2 regions of the Micromonospora cathayae genome follow, and region 2 is predicted to be linked to the other one. Evidence: riboswitches for the same ligand, from Rfam matches in the RefSeq annotation. Region 2 holds a riboswitch; the other holds the start of a gene.
The links. Region 2 has a riboswitch for thiamine pyrophosphate ahead of PVK37_RS30845 (ECF transporter S component). Riboswitches for the same ligand answer to the same signal wherever they lie in the genome.
Positions count from the first base shown of each region.

Region 1 (6,872 bases), 690 kb from region 2:
TGGTGTCCCCGGTGACGGTGAACCGGGAGATCACGTTGCGGGCCACCCCGTCGTTCGGGGCGTAGTAGAGGTAGACCCAGTTGTTGGTGGCGAAGTCCGGGTCGAGCCGGATGCCGATCAGGCCGTCCTCGTTGCCGGTGAACACGTCCAGGTCGATCGCGGTCACCGTGTTGCCGGTGTCCGGCTTGATGATCTGCACCCGGCCGTCGCGCTCGATGTAGAAGACCCGGCCGTCCGGAGCGATGTCCAGCTCCATCGGGTTGCTGGTGTTGCTGTCCAGCGTGATCTTCTCGAAGCTGGCGGTCTTCGAGGCGCCGCAGTCGGAGTCCAGCACCCCGGCCGCGGTCTGGATGCCGCCGAGCAGGTGGGCGAGGAAGTCGGGCTCGGCGAACGACTCGTTGGTGTGGCCGCCGCCGGTGTACCAGGAGCGGCCGCCCTCGTACTCCTGACACCAGGCGATCGGGTGGTCGGCACCCATCGCGCCGGAGCCCGGGGCGTACGACTTCTCGTCCAGGCTGGCCAGGACGTGCACGCTGCCCCGGGGGTTGGTGCGGTAGTTGTACCACTCGTCGTAGCGGCTCCACCGCTCCGGCAGGTCCGCCGTGGAGGGGTGCGCCGGGTCCTCGACCTTGACGGTGGCGGTCTGGTTGGCCGGGTGGCTGTTGAAGTACGCGCCGACCAGCTTGCCGTACCAGGCCCAGTCGTACTCGGTGTCGGAGGCGGCGTGGATACCGGCGTAGCCGCCGCCACCCTGGATGTACCGCTCGAACGCCGCCTGCTGGTCGGCGTTGAGGACGTCACCGGTGGTGGAGAGCCAGATCACCGCCTGGTACTTGGCGAGGTTGGCGTCGGTGAACGCGGCCCCGTCCTCGGTGGTGTCGACGGTGAAGTTGTTGGCCGCGCCGAGTTGCTGGATGGCGGTGATACCGGCCGGGATGGAGCCGTGCCGGAAGCCGGCGGTCTTCGAGAAGACCAGCACCGAGAACGGGTCGGTCACGGCCTGCGCGTTCACCGCGCCGGCCGTGTCGGCACCGGGCCGGTTGACCGGCCCGTCCGGGGCGGCCTGCGCGGCGGGTGCGCTGAGCAGGGTGGTGGCGGTGAGGGTGAGGGAAAGCAGGGCAGCTGTCAGCGGGGCACGTGATGTGCGGCCCCGAGGGGGTCGGGACACTGCGGTCTCCTTTGTCCTGATGGACAGGGGTGTACGCGAGCGGGTCGGCGCGCCGAAGACCGTCCCTGGGACCGGTGCGCGGGCCGTGCCAGGGCCTGCGTACCGGATTTTGCTCATTCGCTGAACAAATTAGCGCCGTCCGAAGTGTGTCGGGCAAGGCATGGCTGTGTAACGGTTCTGTAACGAGTGATCGACAATTTCCAATAAGATCCCGCAAATGCGGATGTAATCCATGGCTGCCCGCCGACACCTCACGCGGTCCGCGCCGCTCCCCGGCCCCCGTGACGACCTTCACGGTTGGCGCGAATCCCCACCTCACCCCTTGGCGGATCCACCGGGCCCGTCCTATGGTGGCAGCCAAGTAACCCACGGGAGCCCGGTGGACCGGGCTGAGAGGGGGGCTGACCGCCCCCGACCGTCGAACCTGATCCGGGTAATGCCGGCGCAGGGAGGAGAGTTGCCGTGCCGTCCCTGGGACGACTGCATCTGATCACCGACACCCGGCCCGGGTACGACCCGCTCACCGTGGTCCGCGCCGCCCTCGGCGTCGCCGGACCCGAACTGGTGGTGCAGGTCCGGGTCAGCGACGACGCCACCGACCGCGAGACGTACGACCTGGCCCGCCGGGTCCGCGAACTGTGCACGCCGGCCGGCGCGACCTGCCTGGTCAACGACCGGCTGCACGTGGCCCTCGCGGTCGGCGCGGCCGGCGGCCACGTCGGAGCCGACGACCTGCCGGTGGCCGCCGCCCGCCGGGTACTCGGCCCGGACGCGGTGCTCGGCGCGACCGCCCGCGAACCGGTGACCGCCACCCGGGCCGTCGCCGCCGGCGCCAGCTACCTCGGCGTCGGCCCCTGCCACGCCACCACCACCAAGGACGGCCTGCCGCCACCCATCGGCCCGGCCGGCGTCCGCGCGGTGGCCGGGGCTGTACCTGTGCCGGTGGTCGCCATCGGCGGCGTCACCGCGGCGACCGTGCCGGCCCTGCGCGCCGCCGGGGCGTACGGGGTGGCGGTCGTCGGGGCGCTCTCCACCGCCACCGACCCCGCCCGCGCCACCGCCGAACTGCTCCGGGCCCTCGGGTGCTGACCGGGGGCGCTCCGGTGCCCGCCGGTGGCCCCGCCCGCCCCCTGCGGCGCAGACCACATCCCACTCCGCAGGTGGCGGTGGTCGGGGGCGGGGTGATCGGCTGGGCGGTCGCCTGGCGGTGCGCCGCACGCGGACTCGCGGTGACCGTGCACGACCCGGCCCCCGGCTCGGGGGCGTCCACGGTGGCCGCCGGAATGCTCGCCCCGGTCGCCGAGGCGTACTTCGGGGAGACCGAACTGACCGGGCTGCTCGTCGAGTCCGCCGCCCGCTGGCCGGCGTTCGCCGCCGAACTGGCCGCCGCCAGCGGCGTCGACCCCGGCCACCGGACCGAGGGCACGCTGGTCGTCGGGCTCACCGGTGACGACCTGGCCGGGGCCCGCCGGCTCTGGGCGTACCAGCAGGGGTTGGGCCTGCCGATCACGCCGCTGCGCCCGAGCGGGCTGCGCGACCGCGAGCCCGCGCTGGCCCCCCGGGTCCGTGGCGGCGCGTTCGCCCCCGGCGACCACCAGGTGGACCCGCGCCGGCTGCTGGTCGCGTTGCGTACCGCCGCCGAGCGGGCCGGGGCGACGCTGGTCACCGGCCCGGTCCGGCAGCTCGCCGACCTGTCCGCGCCGGTCACCGTGGTCGCCGCCGGCTGCGGCACCGCCGCCCTCACCGGCCTGCCGGTCCGGCCGGTCAAGGGCCAGATCCTCCGGCTCCGCGCGCCCGACGCCGGCCCGCCGGGCTTCCGGCACGTCATCCGGGGGTACGCCGACGGCGAGCCGGTCTACCTGGTCCCGCGTACCGACGGCGAGGTGGTCGTCGGGGCCACCGTCGAGGAACGGACCGACGACACGGTCACCGCCGGAGCGGTGCTGCGGCTGCTCCGGGCCGCCGTCGACCTGGTCCCCGAGCTGTCCGAATACGACCTGGTCGAGACGGCCGTCGGGTTCCGCCCCGGCACCCCGGACAACGCCCCGGTGCTCGGTCCGCTGCCCGGCCGCCCGGGGGTGCTCGTCGCCGCCGGCCACCACCGGCACGGCATCGTGCTCACCCCGGTCACCGCCGACCTGATGGCCGACCTGGTCAGCACCGGCGTACCGGACCCGCTGCTGGCCCCCTTCACCCCGGCCCGCTTCACCGGAACAGCCGGTGCGGGCTCCGGAACAACCGGACCGGGATCCGGTACGGCCGGTGCGGGACCCGGAACGGCCGGGCCGGGGTCCAGCGCGGGGACCGCCGGCACCGGCACCGGCACGGACCGTCCCGACCACCGGCCGGTGACCGATTCCGGCACCCGACAGGAGGAGGACAGGTGGAACTGACGGTGAACGGCGTCGGCCGGAGTCTGCCCGGCGGCGCGACGGTGGCGGACCTGGTCCACCTGGTGACCGGCGAGCGGCGCGGCGTGGCGGTCGCGGTGAACGGCGAGGTGGTGCCGCGTACCGGCTGGTCGGCCACCGAGCTGCGCGCCGGCGACCGGGTCGAGGTGCTCACCGCGGCCCAGGGCGGGTGACGGCGGTGACCCTCGTCCTCGGCGGCACCACCCTCACCTCCCGGCTGATCCTCGGCACCGGGGGCGCGGCCAACCTGCACGTGCTGGAACGGGCCATCCGGGCCTCCGGCACCGAACTGGTCACCCTGGCCCTGCGCCGGGTGGACACCGCCGGCACCGCCGGGGGGCTGCTGGACCTGCTGGACCGGTGCGGGGTGCAGCTGCTGCCCAACACCGCCGGCTGCTACACCGCCGGTGAGGCGGTGAAGGTCGCCCACCTGGCCCGGGACGCGTTCGGGACCGACCGGATCAAACTCGAGGTGATCGGCGACGAGCGCACGCTGCTGCCCGACGGGGTGGAACTGCTCCGGGCCGCCGAACAGCTCGTCGAGGACGGATTCACCGTCCTGCCGTACACCTCGGACGACCCGGTGCTGGCCCGCCGGCTGGCCGACGTGGGCTGCGCGGCGGTGATGCCGGCCGGCGCGCCGATCGGCTCCGGGCTGGGCATCGGCAACCCGCACCACATCCGGCTGATCCGGCAGAGCGTCGACGTGCCGGTGATCCTGGACGCCGGCATCGGCACCGCCTCCGACGCCGCGCTGGCGATGGAACTGGGCTGCGACGCGGTGCTGCTGGCCAGCGCGGTCACCCGGGCCGCCGACCCGGAGACGATGGCCACCGCCATGCGCCACGCCGTCCGGGCCGGTCGGCTCGCCTACCGCGCCGGCCGGATCGAGCGCCGCTTCCACGCGCTGGCCTCCACACCCGACGACGGTCGGCCCGTCCTGTGACCCCGTACCGGCCGGACCGCGCCGGCGGCGGACCCGGCGGGCCTGACCCTGCCGGCGGTCGACCGGGCCGGCCGGACTTTGCCGGCGGCCGGTCGGACTGGCCGGAACCGCGCCGCGAGGGAAAGGGCCGGCCGGACCCGACCGGCGGCGGGTCGATCCGCGGCAGGAGCCGACCGGCGGTGCCGTCCGGGGTCGTCGTCCTCACCGACCGGTGGGCGGCCCGCCGGCCGCTGCCGGAGGTGGTCACCGACGCGGTGGCCGGGGGAGTGCGCTGGGTGGTGCTGCGGGAGAAGGACCTGCCCCGCGCCGAGCGCGCCGCCCTCGCCGCTGACCTGCGGGCCGTCCTCGCCGGGGCGGGCGGCAACCTGGTCGTCGCCGGCCCCGACCCGCTCGGCGGCGACGCCGTGCACCTGCCCGCCGCCGGCCCGTACCCGCCACCGGACGTCGCGCTGGTCGGACGCTCCTGCCACGACCGGGCCGAACTGTCCCGACTCACCACCGAGGACTACGTCACCCTCTCGCCGGTCTACCCGACGGGCAGCAAGCCCGGCCACGGCCCGCCGCTGCGCCCGGCCGGACTCGCCGACCTGATCCGGTACAGCCCGGTGCCGGTGCTCGCCCTCGGCGGCGTGACGACCCCGGACCAGGTGCACGCCTGCGTCGGGGCGGGAGCCGTCGGGGTGGCGGTGCTCGGCGCGATCATGCGGGCCGCCGACCCGGCCACCGCGGCCACCACCCTCACCAGCGCCTTCGCCCAGGCCGACCGGAACCAGAGGGAGAACCCGTGACCCCGACGACCGTGCTCACCATCGCCGGCTCCGACTCCGGAGGCGGAGCCGGCATCCAGGCCGACCTGAAGGTCTTCGCCGCCCTCGGCGCGTACGGCACCAGTGTCCTCACCGCCGTCACCGCGCAGAACACCCGGGGTGTCGACGCCGTCCTGCCGCTGCCACCCCGGACCGTCACCGACCAACTCGACAGCGTGCTCGCCGACTTCCGGGTCCGGGCGGTGAAGACCGGCATGCTCGGCACCCCGGCGGTCGCCGACGCGGTGGCGGAGGCGGCACGGGCCGGTCGACTGCCCAACCTGGTCGTCGACCCGGTGCTGGTCGCCACCAGTGGACACCGGCTCGGCGTCGCCGAGGCGGTCGAACGGCTGCTGCCGTACGCGCTGGTGGCGACGCCGAACCGGGCGGAGGCCGAGGCCCTCACCGGAGCCCGGGTCACCACGGTCGAGGAGATGGTCGCCGCCGCCGAGACGCTGGCCGCCACCGGCCCGGCCTGGGTGGTGGTGACCGGCGGGGACGTGGCCGCCGCCGGGGAGGCGGTCGACGTGCTGCACGGCGACGGCGGCACCACGCTGCTGCGCGCGCCCCGGGTGCCGACCCGGCACGACCACGGCACCGGCTGCTCGTTCTCGGCGGCGGTGGCCGTCCGGCTCGCGGCCGGCGACCCGGTGCCGGTGGCGGTGCAGACCGCCAAGGAGTACGTCACCCGCGCGCTGGCCGGCGCGCGGGACTGGGCGCTCGGATCCGGGCGCGGCCCGCTGGACCACTTCGGCTGGTCCTGTTGATCATCAGGGAGGCTGTCATGCAGGCACGTCGCAAGGTCTACGTCACCGGGAGCCGGCCGGACGTCCGGGTGCCCTTCGCCGAGGTGGATCTGACCGGGGACAATCCGCCGGTCCGGCTCTACGACACGTCCGGCCCCGGCTCGGACCCGGAGGTCGGGCTGCCGCCGCTGCGCGGCCCGTGGATCGCCGAGCGGGGCGACGTGGCCCCGGTGCGCGGTGCCGGCACGCCGCTGGGCGGGGCCGACGGGAAACGGCCCACGCAGCTTGCGTACGCCCGCGCCGGGACCGTCACGCCGGAGATGGAGTTCGTGGCGATCCGGGAGGGGACGGCACCCGAGTTCGTCCGGGACGAGATCGCGGCCGGCCGGGCGGTGCTGCCGCTGAACGTCAACCACCCGGAGTGCGAGCCGGCGATCATCGGGAAGGCGTTCCTGGTCAAGGTGAACGCCAACATCGGCACGTCGGCGGTGACCTCCTCGGTGGCCGAGGAGGTGGAGAAGCTCACCTGGGCGACCCGGTGGGGCGCGGACACCGTGATGGACCTGTCCACCGGCAAACGCATCCACGAGACCCGGGAGGCGATCGTCCGCAACTCGCCGGTGCCGATCGGTACCGTGCCGATCTACCAGGCGCTGGAGAAGGTCGGCGGTGACCCGGTCGAGCTGAGCTGGGAGGTGTTCCGGGAGACCGTGATCGAGCAGGCCGAACAGGGCGTCGACTACATGACCGTGCACGCCGGGGTGCTGCTGCCGTACGTGCCGCTGGCGGTGGACC
Region 1 is NZ_CP118615.1:513,863-520,734, reverse strand. It holds gene PVK37_RS02350 (ThuA domain-containing protein) at 1-1,168, opposite strand, end outside; TPP riboswitch at 1,527-1,636, shown strand; gene thiE (thiamine phosphate synthase) at 1,631-2,257, shown strand; gene thiO (glycine oxidase ThiO) at 2,251-3,561, shown strand; gene thiS (sulfur carrier protein ThiS) at 3,552-3,752, shown strand; gene PVK37_RS02330 (thiazole synthase) at 3,758-4,525, shown strand; gene PVK37_RS02325 (thiamine phosphate synthase) at 4,705-5,313, shown strand; gene thiD (bifunctional hydroxymethylpyrimidine kinase/phosphomethylpyrimidine kinase) at 5,310-6,098, shown strand; gene thiC (phosphomethylpyrimidine synthase ThiC) at 6,116-6,872, shown strand, end outside.
Region 1: another riboswitch for thiamine pyrophosphate. It lies ahead of thiE (thiamine phosphate synthase); the one in region 2 lies ahead of PVK37_RS30845 (ECF transporter S component).

Region 2 (6,872 bases):
CAACGCCCGACAGTAGTGCAGGTTGCTCAGGCCGAGCCCGCCGTACGCCGGGTCGATCTTCATGCCGAACGCGCCGATCCGGGCCAGCCCGTGGAACACCTCGTCCGGGATGGAGGCGGTCCGCTCGATCGCCGCACCGTCCACCTCGGAGTCGAGGTACGCGCGCAGGGTGCCGAGGAACTCCTCGGCGCGGGCGTCGTCGGCCGGGTCGGTACGCGGCCAGGGGGCGACCAGGTCCAGCCGGAACCGGCCGAGGAAGAGTTCCTTGCCGAAGCTGGGCCGGTCCCAGGCCGACTCGCGGGCCGCCTCGGCGACCTGCCGCGCCTCCTTCTCGGTGACCTGGCCCGCCTCCCCGGGCAACGGCCCGGTCCCGTCCGCCTTCCCGGACGTCGGCCCGACCCCGTCGCCCCGGCCGGCGGGTGAGCCGGGCCGGTCCGCCTTCCCGGGCAACGGCCCGGCCCCGTCCGCCTGCCGGGACGGTGGTCCGGGCACGGCCGGGCCGTCGGATGCGGGTCGGTCGTTCTCGGTGACTGTCAAGGCTGCCCCCTCGCACCTCGGTCCGGTCTGCCGTGACGCCCCCCGCAGGCGGGAACGGCGCCACCACCGGGTGGTTACCCAGTGGTAGCGCCGCTCAAGCGCGCCCCGGACCGGCCGGTCCGGCTCGGCTGGTCGGCCCGGCTCAGGCCGCCGGTCCGCCGACCGCGGTCACCGCCGCGCCGCAGTCGGGTCGACCAGCCGTCCTCAGACGTCGTCCTCGTCGTCCAGGTCGTCCTCGCCCCAGTTGCGCCGGGAGAACGGCAGGATCGCCCAGAAGGTGAGGAACCACAGCCCGGTGAGCGCGCTGAGCACGAAGGCGATCGGCCGGTCCAGGATGAAGTCGGTGATCAGCAGCACCGAGCTGACCATCGCGATCAGCATGAACGTCAGGCCACCGCTGGCCATCCGGTGCGCGAAGCGGACCAGTTCCGGTTTGCGCCCCTGCCGGAACAGCGCCCGGTGGAACGCCACCGGTGAGATGATCATCGCGGTGGCCGCGGCGGCGGCGAGCAGCGCCACCACGTAGACGTCCTTCTGGAACGCCGTGGTCCTGGTGAAGCCTGCGCTGAACGGCAGGGTGAGCAGGAACGCGAAGAGGATCTGTACGCCGGTCTGGGCGACCCGCAACTCCTGTAGCAGGTCGGCGAAGTTACGCTGCCAACGCTGCTTCTCGGTTTCCCTGGACAAACCGCCACCTCCGCCTGCGGGTCGAGCCGGCGGTAGGTCCCACGCCGCCGGGCGACAGGGCGATTGCCCCACCGCCACCCGCGCGAAACGCATTCATGTCCATCGCCTCAGGGCGTCGCTGAGCGCGGACCGGCCGTCCCGGGTCCGGGCACCGTGACCGGGCCGCTCAGGGCAGCGCGTCCACCTGGGCCAGGATCGCCTCGGACAGCGCCCCGGGGGCCTCGTCCGGGATCCAGTGGGTCACCCCGGACAGTTCGACGAAGCGGTACTCCCCGGTGACGTGCGCGGCGCAGCCCTCGGCGGCGGTACGGCCGATCGCGACGTCCCGGTCGCTCCAGACGAACGTCGTCGGCACCGGCACCGCCGGGGTGCCGGCCATCTCCCGGCCGGACATCGCCCGGTACCAGTTGAGCGCGGCGATCAACGCGCCCGGCTCCCGCATCGGCTGCACGTACGAGGCGACCCGGTCCCGGTCACCCACCCCGCCGAGCAGCTTGCGCAGGGCGGTCGCCTGCAACGCCAGCAGCACCTTCTCGGCCTTGCCCGGCTTGCGGAACAGCATCATGTACGAGGACCGGGCCTTCTGCTGCGGGTCGGCGCGCAGGGCGTGCGCCATGGCCGCCGGGTGCGGCACGGAAACCGCGGTGAGGGTACGCACCCGGTCCGGATGCCGGGCGGCGAGCGTCCAGGCGACGACCGCACCCCAGTCGTGGCCGACCACGTGCGCCGCGTCGACCTCCAGCGCGTCCAGCACGGCCACCGCGTCGGCGACGCACTCCGCCATCCGGTACGCCTCGACCTCGGCCGGTCGGGCACCGGGCGAGTAGCCCCGCTGGTCCAGCGCGTACGTGCGCAGCCCGGCGGCGTGCAGGGCGGGCAGCACGTCCACCCACTCCCCACTGTGCTGCGGGAAACCGTGCAGCAGCAGCACCGGGTCGCCGTCGGACGGCCCACCGGTGTGCACCTCGAACGTCAGCCCTCGCACGTCGACCCGCATGATCGGCAGCCTACCGCCGGGTCGCCCGGAGCGTACCTACTCGTACTGCTGTTTCGGGGTCGGCACCGGACGCCACGACTCCACCTCCAGGTACGGCACCTCCGCGTCGTTGACGGGGTCCCGGCCGATCCGGTCGGTGTACCGGCCGGTGACCTCGATCCAGGTGTCGTCGGCCAGCCCGGTCGGCACGTCCCCGCTGAGCCCCAGCTTGACCGGGCGTCCGTCGGCGGCGCAGCAGGACAGGATCATGCGGGCCAGGATCGGCTGCCCGTCCGGGCCGGTGGCGACGAACCCGGTGAGCTGGACCCGACGGTCGCCGATGGACCGTCCCCTGTCGAACAACGCCCGGGACGCGTAGTCGAGCACGGTGGTGCGGACCGGATCCCCGGCGGGCAGCGGCGGGTAGTCGGAGGTCTCCTGACTGGGCAGGACGGTGCCCGCCTGCCCGGCCGCGTACGACCCGAGGGCCGGTGGGGCGACCAGCAGCAGACCGACCACCGGCAGCATGAGCAGCCAACCCACCCGGGGCTCGTGGTGCCCGTGCCCGTCGTGGTCGTCGTGGTCGTCCCCTTCCGCGTCGGGGCGTAGTTCGTACCAGAGCGTCATCGCGGCGGCGGCGAGCAGCAGCAGTCCGGAGGCGACCAGGAAGGGTTGCAGCCCGGCCTTGACGTAGCGCAGGTGCAGGTCGGTGAGGCTGGCGCGGAGCACCGCACCGCCGAGCAGCAGCAGCACGACCGCCTGGGCCTGCCGGTTCACCGCAACACCACCACCCCCACGCCGACGGCCACCGTCACGGCGACCGCGAAGGTCGCCGGGGCGAACCGGAACGCGAACCGCCGGCCGAAGACACCGGCCTGCATCGAGACGAGTTTCAGGTCGACCATCGGCCCGACCACCAGGAACACCAGCCGGGAGGTGAGCGAGAACTGCGACAGCGAGGCGGCGACGAAGGCGTCCGCCTCGGAACAGATGGACAGCAGCACCGCCAGCACCGCCAACGCCAGCACCGACAGTACGGCGTTGTCGGCCAGCGTCTGCAGCCAGCGTTCCGGCACCAGGACGTTGATGCTGGCGGCGGCCATCGCGCCGAGCACCAGGAACCCGCCGGCGTGCACCACGTCGTGCCGTACCGCCGACCAGAACGCCGCGCCCCGGCCCAGCCCGTCCAGGTCGGGCCGGCGCGGCAGGCGGATCCAGTCGGCCCGGCCCAACCGCAGCCAGAGCCAGCCCATGATCATGGCGACGACCAGGCTGGCGACGCCCCGGGCGAGGACCATCTCCGGGTCGTTCGGGAAGGCGACCGCGGTGGCGGTGAGCACGATCGGGTTGATCGCCGGGGCGGCGAGCAGGAAGGCCAGCGCCGCCGCCGGCGTGACCCCCCGGCGGATCAGCGAGCCGGCGATCGGCACCGCACCGCACTCGCAGCCGGGCAGCACCACCCCGGCGGCGCTGGCCACCGGCACGGCCAGGGCGGGATGCCGGGGCAGCGCGCGGGCCCAGAACGAGCGGGGCACGAAGACCGCGATCACCGCCGACAGCAGCACCCCGAAGACCAGGAACGGCACCGCCTGGACCAGCACCGAGACGAAGACCGTGGTCCAGGTCGCCAGTCGGGGCGCGGAGAGCGCGGCGGCCACCGGTTCCCGGAAGAGCACCAGCAGCACCAGAAGCGCCGCCAGCACCTCCACCGACCCGACCCGGCCGCCGAGCGCCGCGCCGATCCGGCCGCCGCCCGACCGGCCCGGCCCGCCGGCCGCCGACCCCCGCTGCGGCCCGTCGGCCGTCACTGCCCGCTGCCGTCCGTCAGCCGCCGCTGCCGCTGGCGGCCCGCCGGCTGCCGACCCCCGCTCCGGTACGTCCGGCGCGGTCACGTCCACCGCACCCGCCGGATCAGGGTGCCGGGTCGTCCGGTCGGCTGACGTCACGGCCGCCCCTTCACTCGACGGGGTGCGACGAGAACGTCGCCGTGGGTACGCGGAAGAACGGCCCAGGATAACCCGGACGTGACCCTCGTGACGGGCGACGACGCCGGTAACCCCTGGGTTCCGGCCCCGGTCGGTGCTAGCGTCTGCCGAGACAACTTCACCTCCGACAGGGGAGCGCACAGCGCTGAGAGTGCGGGCACCGTGCCCGCAGACCCTCGAACCTGATCTGGGTAATGCCAGCGCAGGGAGCTCGGTCGACCTCCAGCCGCGCCGCCGTCCGGTGCCCACCGGACGCGGCGTGCGTCTTGCCTGGTTCGTACCTGGACTGGGAGCACCGTACACATGAGCCAACTCGACAACCCCCGCTGGCGCACGATCGACATCGTGGTCGCCTCGGTGATCGCGGTCGCCTTCGGCGTCATCTTCTGGGCCTGGGGCCTGGTCTGGAGCGCCACCGAGGGCGCGTTCGCGTTCTTCCCACCGGCGCAGACCCTGATCTACGGTGTCTGGCTGATGCCGGCCGTGGTCGGTGGCCTGGTGATCCGCAAGCCCGGCGCGGCCCTGTACTGCGAGACGGTGGCGGCGGTGCTCTCCGCGCTGCTGGGCAGCCAGTGGGCCGGCACGGTGATCCCGCAGGGCATCGTCCAGGGGCTCGGCGCGGAGTTGGCCTTCGCCGCCTTCCGGTACCGGTCGTTCCGGCTGCCGACCGCCCTGCTGGCCGGGGCGCTGACCGGCCTGAGCGCGGCGCTGTTCGACTTCTTCGTCTGGAACGCCGCCTACGACCTGACCGGCTACCGCCTGCCGTACGCGCTGTTCACCGTCGTCAGCGCCACCGTCATCGCCGGCGCGGGCGGGTACGCCCTCACCGGGGCCCTGGCCCGGACCGGTGCCCTCGACCGTTTCCCGGCGGCCCCCCACCACCGCACCCCGATCTGACCCGGGGGCGGCGTGGGCGAGGTCACGGTACGGGGGTTCGGGTGGCGGCACGCCGGCCGCCGGGCCTGGGCGGTACGCGGGGTGGACCTGCGGATCGAACGTGGGGAACGGGTGCTCCTGCTCGGCGCATCGGGGGCGGGCAAGAGCACCCTGCTCGCCGCGCTGGCCGGGCTGCTACCGGAGGACTCCGGCGAGCGCGAGGGCCGCATCGAGATCGACGGGCGTGACCCGCGTACCGCCCGGGACCGGGTCGGCATGGTCTTCCAGGACCCGGAGAGCCAGCTCGTGATGGCCCGCTGCGGCGACGACGTGGCGTTCGGGCTGGAGAACCGGGGAGTGCCGGCCGACCGGATCTGGCCCCGGGTGGACGAGGCGCTGGCCCGGGTCGGCTTCCCGTACGGCCGGGACCGCCCGACCGCCGCCCTCTCCGGAGGGGAGCAGCAGCGGCTCGCGCTGGCCGGTGCGCTCGCCCTGCGTCCCGGGTTGCTGCTGCTCGACGAACCGACGGCCAACCTCGACCCGGCCGGGGCGGACCTGGTCCGGCGGGCGGTCGCCGAGGCGGTGGCGACCGACACCACGCTGATCCTGGTCGAGCACCGGGTGGCCGAGGCGCTGCCGCTGGTCGACCGGGTGGTGGTGCTCGCCGCCGGGGGCGGCGTCCGCGCCGACGGGCCGCCCGCGCAGGTCTTCGCCGAGCACGGTGCCGCGCTCGCCGCCGAGGGGGTCTGGGTGCCGGGCCATCCGGTGCCGCCCCGCCGGGCCACCGGGCCGGCCGGGGAGCTGCTGCTCACCGCCGACCGGCTCGGCCTGCCGCCCCGCCTCGCCCCCACCGACCTGCCGGTACGCGCCGGTGAGGTGCTCGCCGTCCTCGGCCCGAACGGGGCGGGCAAGTCCACCCTCGCGCTGCTCCTCGGTGGTCTGCTGCGGCCGGGCGCAGGACGGCTCACCGCCGACCGGGCACTTGCCGGGGCCGACCACCGCACTCCCCCGCACCGGTGGCGGGCGCCCGCGCTGGCCCGCCGGATCGGCTCGGTCTTCCAGGATCCGGAACACCAGTTCGTCACCGGTACGGTCTTCGACGAGCTGGCGCTCGGTCCACGCCGGACGGGCCAGCCGGAGGCGGCGGTACGGTCCACCGTGGACGGGCTGCTGACCCGACTGAAGCTGGACCGGTTGGCGCGCGCCAACCCGTACACCCTCTCCGGCGGGGAGGCCCGGCGGCTGAGTGTGGCGACCGCCCTGGCCACCGCGCCCCGCCTGCTGGTCTGCGACGAGCCCACCTTCGGGCAGGACCGGCGGACCTGGTCGGAGCTGGTCGACCTGTTCGCCGAGCTGCGTGCCGCCGGGCACGGCATCGTGACGGTCACCCACGACCCGGACTTCGTCGCCGCGCTCGCCGACCGGCGGGTCGTCCTGGCCCCGTCCGGTCGTCCCCCGGCGGGCGACGCGCCCGGACCGGTCACCGTCCGTCCCCACGCGGCAGCGGGACCGGCCGACGCCGCCCCGTCTTCGGCCGACACCGCCACGCGCCCGGCCGACGCCGCCACGTCCCCGGCCGCCCCGCACCCGGCCGATGCGGCGGCGGGACCGGGTCGCGGGGCGCGGCCGTGATCAGTGTCGAGCCGGTCGCCGATCCGACCGCGCCGCTGGCCCGCCGCAACCCGGTGGCGAAGGTGGCCGCCGCGCTGGTCTTCTCGTTCACGCTGGTCGCCACCCTCGACCCGGTCGCCCCGGCGCTCGCCCTGGCCGTCGAGCTGGCGGTGCTGCCGCTGTTCGGAATCCGGTACCGG
Region 2 is NZ_CP118615.1:7,019,492-7,026,363, forward strand. It holds gene PVK37_RS30820 (acyl-CoA dehydrogenase family protein) at 1-537, opposite strand, end outside; gene PVK37_RS30825 (DUF6328 family protein) at 742-1,224, opposite strand; gene PVK37_RS30830 (alpha/beta fold hydrolase) at 1,391-2,221, opposite strand; gene PVK37_RS30835 (TIGR03943 family putative permease subunit) at 2,258-2,977, opposite strand; gene PVK37_RS30840 (permease) at 2,974-3,942, opposite strand; TPP riboswitch at 4,305-4,412, shown strand; gene PVK37_RS30845 (ECF transporter S component) at 4,489-5,082, shown strand; gene PVK37_RS30850 (ABC transporter ATP-binding protein) at 5,095-6,693, shown strand; gene PVK37_RS30855 (energy-coupling factor transporter transmembrane component T family protein) at 6,690-6,872, shown strand, end outside.